4 regions of the Enterobacter sp. MGH 24 genome follow, and region 2 is predicted to be linked to each of the others. Evidence: predicted binding sites of a transcription regulator. Region 2 holds the regulator's gene; each other region holds the start of a gene.
What was found. The regulator CRP, encoded in region 2, controls carbon source genes, mostly activating them, when cyclic AMP is high. The targets are predictions, from matches to a motif close to ATGTGANNNNNNTCACAT.
Positions count from the first base shown of each region.

Region 1 (3,245 bases), 1.9 Mb from region 2:
GCGCTCTGGCGTAATTTCGATCACGCGGGTCGCCAGCGAGCTGACGAACTCACGGTCGTGAGAGACGAAGATCAGGGTGCCCTGATACATCTCCAGCGCCATGTTCAGGGATTCGATAGATTCCATGTCCAGGTGGTTAGTCGGTTCGTCCATCACCAGGATGTTTGGTTTTTCCATCATCAGCTTGCCGAACAGCATGCGGCCCTTCTCACCACCGGAGAGCACTTTAGCCGGCTTTTTGATGTCGTCCTGGCTGAACAGCAGACGACCCAGAATGCTGCGTACCGCCTGCTCGTCGTCGCCTTCCTGCTTCCACTGGCTCATCCAGTCGAAGACGGTGAGGTCGTTTTCGAACTCGTACTCATGGTCCTGCGCGTAGTAGCCAATCTGCGCGTTTTCAGACCACTTCACGGTGCCGTTGTCCGGCTGCAGTTCGCCCACCAGGGTTTTCAGCATGGTGGATTTACCCACGCCGTTGGCACCGAGGATGGCAATCTTCTCGCCCACTTCCAGCAGCAGGTTGAAGTTTTTAAACAGCGGGCCGTTCTCAAAGCCTTTTGCCAGGGCTTCCACTTCCAGCGCGTTACGGAACAGCTTCTTGTCCTGCTCGAAGCGGATGAACGGGTTCTGACGGCTGGAGGCTTTGACTTCGTCCAGCTTGATTTTGTCGATCTGACGCGCACGCGAGGTCGCCTGACGCGACTTAGAGGCGTTAGCGCTAAAGCGGCTGACGAAGGACTGCAGGTCAGCAATCTGCGCTTTCTTCTTGGCGTTATCCGCCAGCAGACGCTCGCGCGCCTGGGTGGCCGCCGTCATGTATTCGTCGTAGTTGCCCGGGTACACGCGCAGCTCGCCGTAGTCCAGATCCGCCATGTGCGTACAGACCATGTTCAGGAAGTGACGGTCGTGCGAAATGATGATCATGGTGCTGTCGCGATCGTTCAGCGTCTGCTCCAGCCAGCGGATGGTGTCGATGTCCAGGTTGTTCGTCGGTTCGTCGAGCAGCAGGATGTCCGGGTTAGAGAACAGCGCCTGTGCCAGCAGCACACGCAGCTTCCAGCCTGGCGCCACTTCGCTCATCGGGCCGTAATGCTGTTCAACCGGAATGCCGACGCCCAGCAGCAGTTCGCCCGCACGCGCTTCCGCAGAGTAACCGTCCATCTCGCCGTACTGCGTTTCCAGATCGGCCACTTTATAGCCGTCTTCTTCGCTCATTTCGGCCAGCGCGTAGATGCGATCGCGCTCCTGCTTCACTTCCCACAGTTCCCCATGCCCCATGATCACGGTGTCGAGCACGGTGAACTCTTCGAAGGCGAACTGATCCTGACGCAGCTTACCGATACGCTCGTTAGGGTCGAGCGATACGTTGCCAAGCGTCGGCTCCAGGTCACCGCCGAGGATCTTCATAAAGGTGGATTTTCCGCTACCGTTGGCACCAATCAGGCCGTAACGGTTGCCGCCGCCAAATTTGACGGAAATGTTTTCGAACAGCGGCTTACTGCCAAACTGCATAGTGACGTTGCTGGTAACTAACACGGGGAGATTCCTGCGAAAAGTGTGATAAACACGTCATTATGCCACAATTCCGAATTGAGATCCCGTGTTGCGGCAATCCGCTAAACTTTAACAAAATCGAAAAAAATGTGATTTCGTACACATCTGAATTCCCTGTGAGCGGGAATGCACATATAATGCGCTCCCATCACAGATTCAGACTTATCAACTCATCGCCGGAATGGCTTAGATACCTCGCACAACATGAACATGAAATTAACAACGCTTTTTGCGGCGGCGTTAGCCGTAGTAGGTTTTTGTAAGACCGCGTCTGCGGTGACGTATCCCCTGCCAACAGACGGTAGCCGTCTGGTAGGCCAGAACCAGGTTGTGACGGTACCAGAAGGTAACTCTCAGCCACTGGAGTATTTCGCTGCGCAGTACCAGCTGGGCCTGTCTAACATGCTGGAAGCGAACCCGGGCGTTGACCCGTATCTGCCGAAAGCGGGTACCGTGCTGAATATTCCTCAGCAGCTGATCCTGCCGGATACGGTTCATGAAGGTATCGTGATTAACAGCGCCGAAATGCGTCTGTATTACTACCCGAAAGGTACCAACACCGTTATCGTGCTGCCAATCGGTATCGGCCAGCTGGGTAAAGACACCCCAATGAACTGGACCACCAAAGTTGAGCGTAAGAAAGCGGGCCCAACCTGGACGCCGACCGCCAAAATGCACGCGGAATACATCGCTGCGGGTGAACCGCTGCCAGCCGTTGTGCCGGCAGGCCCGGATAACCCAATGGGTCTGTACGCGCTGTACATTGGCCGTCTGTACGCTATCCACGGTACCAACGCCAACTTCGGTATCGGCCTGCGCGTGAGCCACGGCTGCGTGCGCCTGCGTAACGACGACATTAAGTTCCTGTTCGAAAACGTGCCGGTCGGTACGCGCGTGCAGTTCATCAACGAACCGGTGAAAGCGACCTCCGAGCCAGACGGCAGCCGCTACATCGAAGTGCACAACCCGCTGTCCACCAGCGAAGACCAGATCAACAACAACGAAGTCGTTCCTGTGACGCTGAACAGCGCGGTGCAGGCGGTGACGTCTCAGCCAGACGTAGAAACGGCGATTGTTGACCAGGCCGTGCAGAACCGCTCCGGTATGCCGGTGCGTTTGAACTGATAATGAAGCATTAAAAAAGCGGGCCTCGTTGCCCGCTTTTTTTTTACCCGTTATTCACGATCACGATCCCGCCGTGGTCGTACCGATAGTGGCAGTGGGCATACTCCAGCGGCGTGCCATCCTCCAGATAAATCACCTGCTCCACTTCCAGTACGGGATCGGTCTGCTCGCAGACCAGATGCTCCCTGTCCAGCGCGTTGGGCTTAAGCGCCCGCACCACCCGATACGACCCCATTATTTTCAGCCCCAGCGTCTCCTGCACGTACTGGAACACTGAACCTTCAAGATGGTTTTTCGTCAGGCCCGGCACCAGATTCATCGGCATCACCGTGGAGTCCAGCGACATCGGCTCGCCGTTCAGCAGGCGGAGTCGAATGAAGTCATAGATCGGCGCATCGGCGTTAACCATCAGCGACGCCTGCTCTTTTTCGTTCGGGAAACGCAGCTCGAAATGCACTACCCGGCTGGTCACCGTGCCCAGATGTTCCCATGTTTTAGTCGCGCCAAAGTAGTCGCTGCCGGAAAGATCCCACTGCGAGAGCTGGAGGAAATTTTTACGGATGAAC
Region 1 is NZ_KI535657.1:2,908,785-2,912,029, reverse strand. Features, by position in the region: gene L370_RS08235 (ABC-F family ATPase) at 1-1,536, opposite strand, end outside; gene ldtB (L,D-transpeptidase) at 1,759-2,679, shown strand; gene L370_RS08245 (GntR family transcriptional regulator) at 2,723-3,245, opposite strand, start outside.
Region 1: the regulator CRP is predicted to act here: its motif matches at 1,642-1,659, upstream of ldtB (L,D-transpeptidase).

Region 2 (3,245 bases):
CATCCGTAAGGCGCGCGATCTGGGTAAACACATCAGCTACTTCGGCCCGGAGGCCAATGACTTCGGCCTGCTGGAACAAACCTTTATCGAGTACGGTCAGAGCGGTAAAGGGCAGTCCCGCAAATATCTGCATACCTATGATGAAGCCGTTCCCTGGAATCAGGTGCCGGGAACCTTTACCCCGTGGCAGCCGCTGCCGGAACCCACCGACGTCCTGTTTTACGAAGGATTGCACGGCGGCGTGGTCACCCCTCAACACGACGTGGCGCGCCACGTGGATCTGCTGGTCGGCGTGGTCCCTATCGTTAACCTGGAGTGGATCCAGAAGCTGACGCGTGACATGAGCGAGCGCGGCCATTCTCGCGAAGCGGTGATGGACTCCGTGGTGCGCTCCATGGAGGATTATATTAACTTCCTGACGCCGCAGTTTTCCCGCACCCATATCAACTTCCAGCGCGTGCCGACGGTGGACACCTCCAACCCCTTTGCCGCCAAAAGTATCCCGTCCCTGGATGAGAGCTTCGTGGTGATCCATTTCCGCAACCTCGACGGCATTGATTACCCCTGGCTGCTGGCCATGCTGCAGGGCTCGTTTATTTCGCACATGAATACGTTAGTGGTGCCGGGCGGAAAAATGGGGCTGGCGATGGAGCTCATCATGACGCCGCTGGTGGAGCGACTGATGGAAGGGAAGCAGATTGCGTGACGCCTGTTGCCGGATGGCGCTTCGCTTATCCGGCCTACGTTCGTGCAGTTGTAGGCCCGGTAAGCGCAGCGCCACCGGGCTTTGTTTTTTAAGCCTCGATCACTTCATACGAATGCGTGATTTTTACCGCTTTCTCCAGCATTAACGCCACAGAGCAGTACTTCTCCGCAGACAGGTCCACCGCACGCGAGACCGCCGCGTCTTTCAGCTCTTTACCGGTGACCACAAAGTGCAGGTTAATATGGGTGAACAGGCGTGGCGCCTCTTCGCGACGTTCTGACGTGAGTTTGACTTCACAATCCGTCACGTCATGACGACCTTTTTGCAGGATCGACACCACGTCAATTGCGCTGCATCCCCCTGCCGCCATTAGCACCATTTCCATTGGGCTTGGTGCTTTATCGCCGGAGTTACCGTCCATCAAAATCTGGTGTCCTGAAGCGGACTCGCCCAGGAACGTTAAACCTTCAACCCATTTCACGCGCGCTTGCATATTCTTAAACTCCAACGTTGCATTTTTGGTGACAGATTACGCGTGCGTTACATTTCTCGCAATGGAAGGCGACCTGCATCATGCTGAAGCGAGACACCAGGAGACACGCGGCGAAAGCTATGCTAAAACACTCTGGATGCTACAGTAATACATTGACGTTACACATGTATGCAGAGGACATCAAACTTTACTGGCTGCGAAACGTTACGGTAGCCGACTTCCCAGGGTATGGGTAAGAATTCGATTGCAACCCCAGAGTCCGGATGCATCTGATGACTCTGGTGACAGCTTATAACAGAGGATAACAGCGCATGGTGCTTGGCAAACCGCAAACAGACCCGACTCTCGAATGGTTCTTGTCTCATTGCCACATTCATAAGTACCCATCAAAGAGCACGCTGATTCACCAGGGTGAAAAAGCGGAAACGTTGTATTACATCGTTAAAGGCTCGGTGGCAGTGCTGATCAAAGATGAAGAAGGGAAAGAGATGATCCTTTCTTATCTGAACCAGGGCGATTTCATCGGTGAACTGGGCCTGTTTGAAGAGGGCCAGGAACGTAGCGCCTGGGTTCGTGCAAAGACAGCATGTGAAGTGGCTGAAATTTCTTACAAGAAGTTCCGTCAGCTGATTCAGGTTAACCCTGACATCCTGATGCGTCTTTCTTCCCAGATGGCGCGCCGTCTGCAGGTCACGTCAGAAAAAGTGGGTAACCTCGCCTTCCTGGACGTGACAGGCCGTATCGCGCAGACCCTGCTGAACCTGGCGAAACAGCCAGACGCCATGACCCACCCGGACGGCATGCAAATTAAAATTACCCGTCAGGAAATTGGTCAGATCGTCGGTTGCTCCCGTGAAACAGTGGGCCGTATCCTGAAAATGCTGGAAGATCAAAACCTGATCTCCGCCCACGGTAAAACCATCGTGGTCTACGGAACGCGTTAATTCCGCTTAAACGGCGTGCCATCGCAAGGTGTCACGCCGTTTTTGTCTCTACTCCCCATGTGGCGCAGGCTGATCTATCACCCGGAAGTTAACTACGCACTGCGGCAAACGCTGGTGTTGTGCCTTCCTGTGGCCATAGGTCTGATCCTCGGACACCTCCAGCAAGGCCTGCTGTTTTCCCTCGTGCCCGCCTGCTGCAACATCGCCGGTCTTGACACGCCGCATAAGCGCTTTTTTAAACGCCTGATTATCGGTGGCTGCCTGTTTGCTGGCTGCAGCCTCGCCGTACAGCTTTTACTGGCTCGGGATATCCCGCTGCCGCTGATCCTGACCGTACTGGCCATGACCCTCGGCGTGACGGCGGAAATCAGTTCGCTGCACGCCCGCCTGCTTCCCGCTTCGCTGATTGCGGCCATTTTCACGCTGAGCCTCGCCGGGAATATGCCGGTGTGGGAGCCGCTGCTGATCTACGCCCTGGGGACATTATGGTACGGGCTGTTTAACTGGTTTTGGTTCTGGCTGTGGCGGGAACAGCCGCTGCGTGAATCCCTGAGCCTGCTCTACGTGCAGCTTGCGGATTACTGCGAAGCCAAATACACCCTGCTCACCCAGCATACCGATCCGGAGAAATCCTTACCGCCGCTGCTGACGCGCCAGCAAAAGGTGGTGGATCTGATAAGCCAGTGCTATCAGCAGCTGCATATGCTCGCCGCCAACAAGAACCACGAGTACAAGCGGCTGCTGCGCACCTTCCAGGTCGGGCTGGATCTGCAGGAGCATATCTCCGTTAGCCTGCACCACCCGCAGGAGGTGCAAAAGCTGGTCGAGCGCAGCCACGCCGAAGCGGTGATCCGCTGGAACGCGCAGACCGTCTCGGCACGCCTGCGGGTGCTGGCCGATGATATTCTCTATCACCGCTACCCGACGCGCTTTAGCATGGATAAACAGCTGGGCGCGCTGGAGAAAATCGCCCGTCAGCATCCGGATAACCCCGTCGGCCAGTTTGCCGCCTGGCACTTCAGCCGTATCGCGCGCGTGCTGCGCACCCAGCGCCCGCTTTATCCCCGCGACCTGATGGCGGATAAGCAGAAACGGCTGCCGC
Region 2 is NZ_KI535657.1:1,032,185-1,035,429, forward strand. Features, by position in the region: gene L370_RS16810 (phosphoribulokinase) at 1-706, shown strand, start outside; gene L370_RS16805 (OsmC family protein) at 795-1,199, opposite strand; gene crp (cAMP-activated global transcriptional regulator CRP) at 1,511-2,143, shown strand; gene L370_RS16795 (YccS/YhfK family putative transporter) at 2,201-3,245, shown strand, end outside.

Region 3 (3,245 bases), 200 kb from region 2:
TTAGGGGCAATCACGTCACCGGTGCCGGGTTGAACACCGCAAGCTGGTTATGCAGCCCCCATTGGTCAGAAAAGGTTTTCTTCCGCCCGCTCGCCACGTCCAGAATGAAGTGGAACAGTTTCCAGCCCACGTCCTCAATGCTCTCTTCCCCGGTGGCGATGGTGCCCGCGTTGATGTCCATTAAGTCATACCAGCGGTTTGCCAGCTCGGTGCGGGTCGCCATCTTGATCACCGGCACCGCCATCAGGCCGTACGGCGTGCCGCGCCCGGTGGTGAAGACCTGTACCGTAATGCCGGATGCCACCTGCTGCGTGCCGCAGACGAAGTCGCTGGCCGGCGTTGCCGCGTAAATCAGGCCGCGCTTCGTCGGGCGCTGGCCTGGAGAGAGCACTTCTGCAATGGCGCTCTGGCCGGATTTCGCAATAGAGCCAAGGGCTTTTTCCACCACGTTTGCCAGGCCGCCTTTTTTGTTGCCCGGAGACGGGTTGGCGCTGCGGTCGGTTTTGCCCATATCAAGATAGCTATCGTACCAGGCCATCTCCTCAAGCAGGCGCTTGCCGACATCTTCATTAACGGCGCGTGGCGTAAGCAGATGGATGGCGTCACGCACTTCGGTCACCTCGGAGAACATCACCGTGGCGCCGCAGCGAACAAGCAGGTCGGACGCAAAACCCACCGCCGGGTTGGCCGTCACGCCGGAGAAGGCATCGCTGCCGCCGCACTGGGTGCCCACGACCAGATCCGAGGCCGGGCACGTTTCGCGCTGGCGGCGGTTGAGTTTGTCGAGATGGCGCTCTGCCACCTGCAGAATATCGTCGACCATTGAGCGGAACCCAACGTGGCGTTCGTCCTGCAGGCGCACGATGCTGGCCTCGTCTGCCGGAATGGCTTTCATATCTTCGGTGCCCTGCAGCAGGCGCTCGGGCTGCAATTTTTCACACCCCAGACCGATGACCATCACCTCGCCGCCAAAATTCGGGTTCAGGGCGATGTTGTGAATGGTACGGATCGGCACTACGGCAGCGGGTGCATTAATCGCCACGCCGCAGCCGTAGAGGTGGTTCAGACCCACTACGCCATCCACGTTCGGGTATTTTGGCAGCAGATCGCGCTCGATGATTTTCACCACATAATCCACTACGCCCGCCACGCAGTGCACGCTGGTGGTAATGCCGAGTAGATTTTTGGTGCCAACGCTGCCGTCCGCGTTGCGGTAGCCTTCGAAGGTATAGCCCTCCAGCGGAGGAAGCGGTTCCGGCACGCGGGTCGCCAGCGGAAGCGTATTCAGCGGCGGCGCTTTTGGCAGTTCAACCAGCGACTCTTCAATCCAGCTTCCCTGCGGGATAGCGCGGACGGCATAGCCAATAATTTCACCATAGCGCACGATTTCGCTATTAGCAGGGATATCCACCAGCGCCACCTTATGCCCCTGCGGAATATGCTCAATCAATTCCAGCCCGTCCGGGAAGCGGGTTCCCGCTTTTAAGCCGTTGTCGTTGACAATAATCGCCACGTTATCGGTGTCATGTACTTTTATATAAAACGCCGTCGGCGATGCCTGTCGAATTTCAATGTCGGCCATTGTTCACTATTCTCCAGCAAAGTGTCTGATAATAAATTCAGCCAATTTTCTAATGGTAGAAATAAATACGCGGCTTTCAGAAATAAAGCATGGCAGCATAGGGGATATGAAAATGTGATCGCGATCGCTCCCGAACCGGCAATCCCTGATTCTGTGCATTAGCGCCCAGTGCCTTGTGCATATGCAAAAGATTTTATCAAAATGTACCGCAATGCTTGAGCATTACAACAATGTGTAGTCGTGGATTGCGTCTTATACTGAATGACGATTTTATAACGCCAAAATACGTCAGAATAATAAATATAATGCTGGCGCGGTGTCTGAATAAATAAAATGATACTGAAAAAGGCTGCGGAATAAAAAAGGTAAATACGATGAGTAACGATATCTTCCCGAATAAATTTAAAGCGGCTCTCGCGGCGCACCAGATTCAGATTGGCTGTTGGTCCGCGCTGGCAAACCCGATCAGCACCGAAGTGCTGGGTCTGGCCGGTTTCGACTGGCTGGTGCTGGACGGCGAACATGCGCCGAACGATATCAGCACGTTCATTCCGCAGCTGATGGCGTTAAAAGGCAGCCCCAGCGCCCCGGTGGTGCGCGTACCCACCAACGAGCCGGTGATTATCAAGCGTCTGCTGGATATCGGTTTCTACAACTTCCTGATCCCGTTTGTGGAGACGGAAGAACAAGCGGCACTGGCCGTTGCGTCAACGCGCTATCCGCCAGAAGGGATCCGCGGCGTTTCGGTTTCGCATCGCGCCAATATGTTTGGCACCGTGCCGGACTACTTCGCGCAGGCCAATAGCAACATCACCATTCTGGTTCAGATCGAGAGCCAGCAGGGCGTTGATAACGTTGACGCGATTGCAGCCACAAACGGCGTGGACGGTATCTTCGTCGGCCCAAGCGATCTGGCTGCTGCCTTTGGCCATCTGGGTAACGCCAGCCACCCTGACGTGCAGCGCGCGATCCAGCACATCTTTGCCCGCGCCAAAGCACACGGCAAACCGTGCGGGATTCTGGCGCCGGTTGAGGCTGACGCTCGTCGCTATCTGGAATGGGGAGCCACGTTTGTTGCCGTCGGCAGCGACCTCGGCGTATTCCGCTCGGCCACGCAGAAATTAGCGGACGCTTTTAAAAAATGACCATCATTGAGGAAAAAACTATGACGCTGAAAGTGGGTTTTATTGGCCTGGGGATCATGGGTAAACCAATGAGTAAGAACCTCATTAAAGCGGGTTACTCACTGGTGGTATCCGATCATAATTCGCAGGCCGTGGCGGAGGTGATGGCGGCGGGTGCAGAAACGGCCACCACCGCTAAAGCCATTGCCGAGCAGTGCGATGTTATCATCACCATGCTGCCAAACTCCCCGCATGTTAAAGAGGTTGCGCTGGGTGAAAACGGCATTATCGACGGTGCGAAGCCGGGCCTGGTACTGATCGATATGAGCTCTATTGCGCCGCTCGCAAGCCGTGAAATCAGCGAGGCGTTAAAAGCGAAGGGCGTCGATATGCTGGATGCGCCGGTCAGCGGCGGTGAGCCGAAAGCGATCGACGGCACGCTGTCGGTGATGGTCGGCGGTGATAAAGCCGTTTTCGATAGATTTTACGACCTGATGAAAGCCATGGCGGGCTCCGTGGTGCATACCGGGGGCATCGGG
Region 3 is NZ_KI535657.1:827,696-830,940, reverse strand. Features, by position in the region: gene garD (galactarate dehydratase) at 11-1,582, opposite strand; gene garL (2-dehydro-3-deoxyglucarate aldolase) at 1,957-2,727, shown strand; gene garR (2-hydroxy-3-oxopropionate reductase) at 2,748-3,245, shown strand, end outside.
Region 3: the regulator CRP is predicted to act here: its motif matches at 1,695-1,712, upstream of garD (galactarate dehydratase).

Region 4 (3,245 bases), 3.5 Mb from region 2:
GAAGCTAAAGCCGGTATCTTTAATAAAGGCGCGTGAGAATGTGCGTTCAGACATCGCGGCCTGTTCCGCCAGCCTGTCCATAGAAACATCCCAGAGATTGCTGGCAATGATGTCACAGGCAACGCGATGTAACCGCTCATCCACGGGCATCGGTAATTCGGCCGAAATCTGCTGCGCCTCGCTGAGGATGTCGAGCAGCAAAACGGCCATGCTGCGCTGACTGGCTGGCCGATATTGCTCACTGAACAGCCCGGCAATCAGCTCTTTGAACAACGCTGTCGCCATAATCACGTGAACCTCTTCTTTCCGTTTAAAAGGCTCACATTGCGATATCAGCGCCGGGCTAAACCAGACCGCACGGAGCTCCGTTGCGGATAACACGCTGTAGGTGTGTTCCTGAAAAGGCGGGATCCACAGCGCGCGCTGCGGCGGGATGACCCAGCGTTTGGTGCCGGTTTCGACCAGCATCACCCCTTTGATGGCAAACAAAAGTTGCCCCTGTGAATGCCGGTGAGGCGGATCCACTTCGCCGCGCGTATAGCGAATTGCCCCTCTGGACCATCCAATGGCATCGTCGTGAATTGGCGTTTTATCGATAACGGTTGGCATTTCACATTCCTCCCTTCCTCTTATGATGCTGCTTGTACACGTAACCAGAGAGAGACGCAATGCACATTCATTTTATCCTGCATGAACATTTCGAAGCGCCAGGTGCCTATGAAATCTGGGGGAAAAACCGCGGCTGTAGCCTGAGCTACTCCAGAGTTTATCAGGGCGATCCGTTACCCGAAGACCTGGAGAGCACGGACGTGCTTATCATCATGGGAGGCCCGCAGTCACCCGCCACCACGCTTGAGGAATGCCCCTGGTTTGATGTGCAGGCGGAAAAGGCACTCATCAGCCGCGCGATAGAGGCAGGTAAAACGGTGATAGGAGTTTGTCTGGGCTCACAGCTTATCGGCGAAGCGCTGGGCGCAGCGTTTTGCCACAGCCCGGAAAAAGAGATCGGCAAATTTCCCGTCAGGCTCACTGAGGCAGGCAAGGCCAACCCGCTGTTTAAGGATTTTGGCCACGAGCTGAGCGTCGGTCACTGGCATAACGACATGCCAGGGTTAACGCCGCAGGCTAAGGTGCTCGCTTACAGCGAGGGCTGTCCCCGTCAGATCGTGCAATATGGCGAACGGGTTTACGGTTTTCAGTGCCATATGGAGCTGACGCCGGAGGTCGTTGAGCTGCTGATTGAACATTCGCAGAACGATCTCCGCCGCGCGGCTGAATTTCGTTTTGTCGAAACGGCGGAAAAACTTCGCTCGCATGATTATCGCGAAATGAATCAGGTGCTGTTTTCTTTTCTCGATAAACTGACCGCCTCGCGCTGATGCATTCTCTGGCGCGTCACTTCGCCACCGCACGCCCTTTCCTCTAAACTGTAGCCTGCCCCTGTAAGGTGATACCGGACGTTCCATTCTGGAATGTCTGGTATGCTCAAATTTCATGATGTGATCCGTGGCACATTTTTAGGTTTAATTGTATGATGAATGCGTTTCAGCAAGGACTATCACCATGAGCAAATCATTGAACATTATCTGGCAATATCTGCGCGCATTCGTTCTGATTTACGCCTGTCTGTATGCCGGGATTTTCGTCGCGTCGCTGCTGCCTATCACCATTCCCGGCAGCATTATCGGTATGCTGATCCTCTTTGTTTTGCTGGCGCTGCAAATCCTGCCCGCAAAATGGGTCAACCCCGGCTGCTTCGTCCTCATTCGCTATATGGCGCTGCTTTTCGTGCCTATCGGCGTCGGGGTGATGCAGTATTTTGATTTGCTCAAGGCCCAGTTCGGCCCGATTGTGGTCTCCTGCGCCGTCAGTACGCTGGTGGTTTTCCTGGTCGTGAGCTGGAGTTCGCATCTGGTGCATGGCGAACGTAACGTGATTGGGGAGAAAACAAAAAAATGATGGCCAATATCTGGTGGTCCCTGCCGCTCACTCTGGCAGTGTTTTTCGCCGCACGTAAGCTTGCCGCGCGTTTCAAAATGCCATTGCTGAACCCCCTGCTGGTGGCGATGGTGGTGATTATTCCGTTCCTGCTGCTCACCGGCATTCCTTACGAACGTTACTTTGCCGGCAGCAAAATCTTAAACGACCTGCTGCAGCCTGCCGTTGTGGCGCTCGCCTTTCCTTTATATGAGCAGCTGCACCAGATCCGCGCCCGCTGGAAATCCATCATTACCATCTGTTTTGTGGGCAGCCTGGTGGCGATGCTCACTGGGACGTCGGTAGCGCTGTTGATGGGGGCCTCCCCGCAGATTGCCGCCTCTATCCTGCCGAAATCGGTGACTACGCCTATCGCGATGGCGGTCGGCGGCAGCCTCGGCGGTATTCCGGCCATCAGCGCGATGTGCGTTATTTTCGTCGGTATTCTCGGCGCGGTGTTTGGTCACACCCTGCTGAACGGGATGCGTATTCACACTAAAGCGGCACGGGGACTTTCGATGGGGACCGCCTCCCACGCCCTGGGCACAGCCCGCTGTGCGGAGCTGGACTATCAGGAAGGGGCGTTTAGCTCGCTGGCGCTGGTGATCTGCGGGATTATCACCTCCCTGCTGGCCCCGTTCATTTTCCCGCTGATTCTGGCGGTGATGGGCTAAAATTTGCGATGCGTCGCGCAAATTTCATTTTGATTTCATAAGTTGCATACATAATGAGAAGTGGATCACATATAAAGCCCTGACGGCTCCGTAAACTACCGATCCATTAACCTTTATGAGGCAAACGCCATGCACCCACGTTTTCAAGCTGCTTTCGCCCAGCTTGCAGAGAATTTGCAGTCAGCCCTGGCTCCCGTTCTGGCAGATGCACACTTCCCCGCCCTGCTGACCGCGGAGCAGGTCACGATGCTGAAACAGGCAACGGGACTGGACGAAGACGCGCTGGCTTTCGCACTGCTCCCGCTGGCCGCCGCCTGCGCGCGGGCCGATCTCTCCCACTTTAACGTCGGGGCGATTGCGCGCGGCGTCAGCGGCACCTGGTACTTCGGTGGCAACATGGAGTTCCTGGGCGCGACCATGCAGCAAACCGTTCACGCCGAGCAGAGCGCCATCAGCCACGCCTGGCTGCGCGGTGAAAAAGCCCTGAGCGCCATTACCGTTAACTACACCCCCTGCGGCCACTGCCGTCAGTTTATGAACGAGCTGAACAGCGGGCTGCAGCTGCGCATCAACCTGCCGGGTCGGGCGCCGCAC
Region 4 is NZ_KI535657.1:4,551,543-4,554,787, forward strand. Features, by position in the region: gene L370_RS00810 (AraC family transcriptional regulator) at 1-609, opposite strand, end outside; gene L370_RS00805 (type 1 glutamine amidotransferase) at 669-1,379, shown strand; gene L370_RS00800 (CidA/LrgA family protein) at 1,564-1,959, shown strand; gene L370_RS00795 (CidB/LrgB family autolysis modulator) at 1,956-2,651, shown strand; gene cdd (cytidine deaminase) at 2,781-3,245, shown strand, end outside.
Region 4: the regulator CRP is predicted to act here: its motif matches at 1,498-1,515, upstream of L370_RS00800 (CidA/LrgA family protein).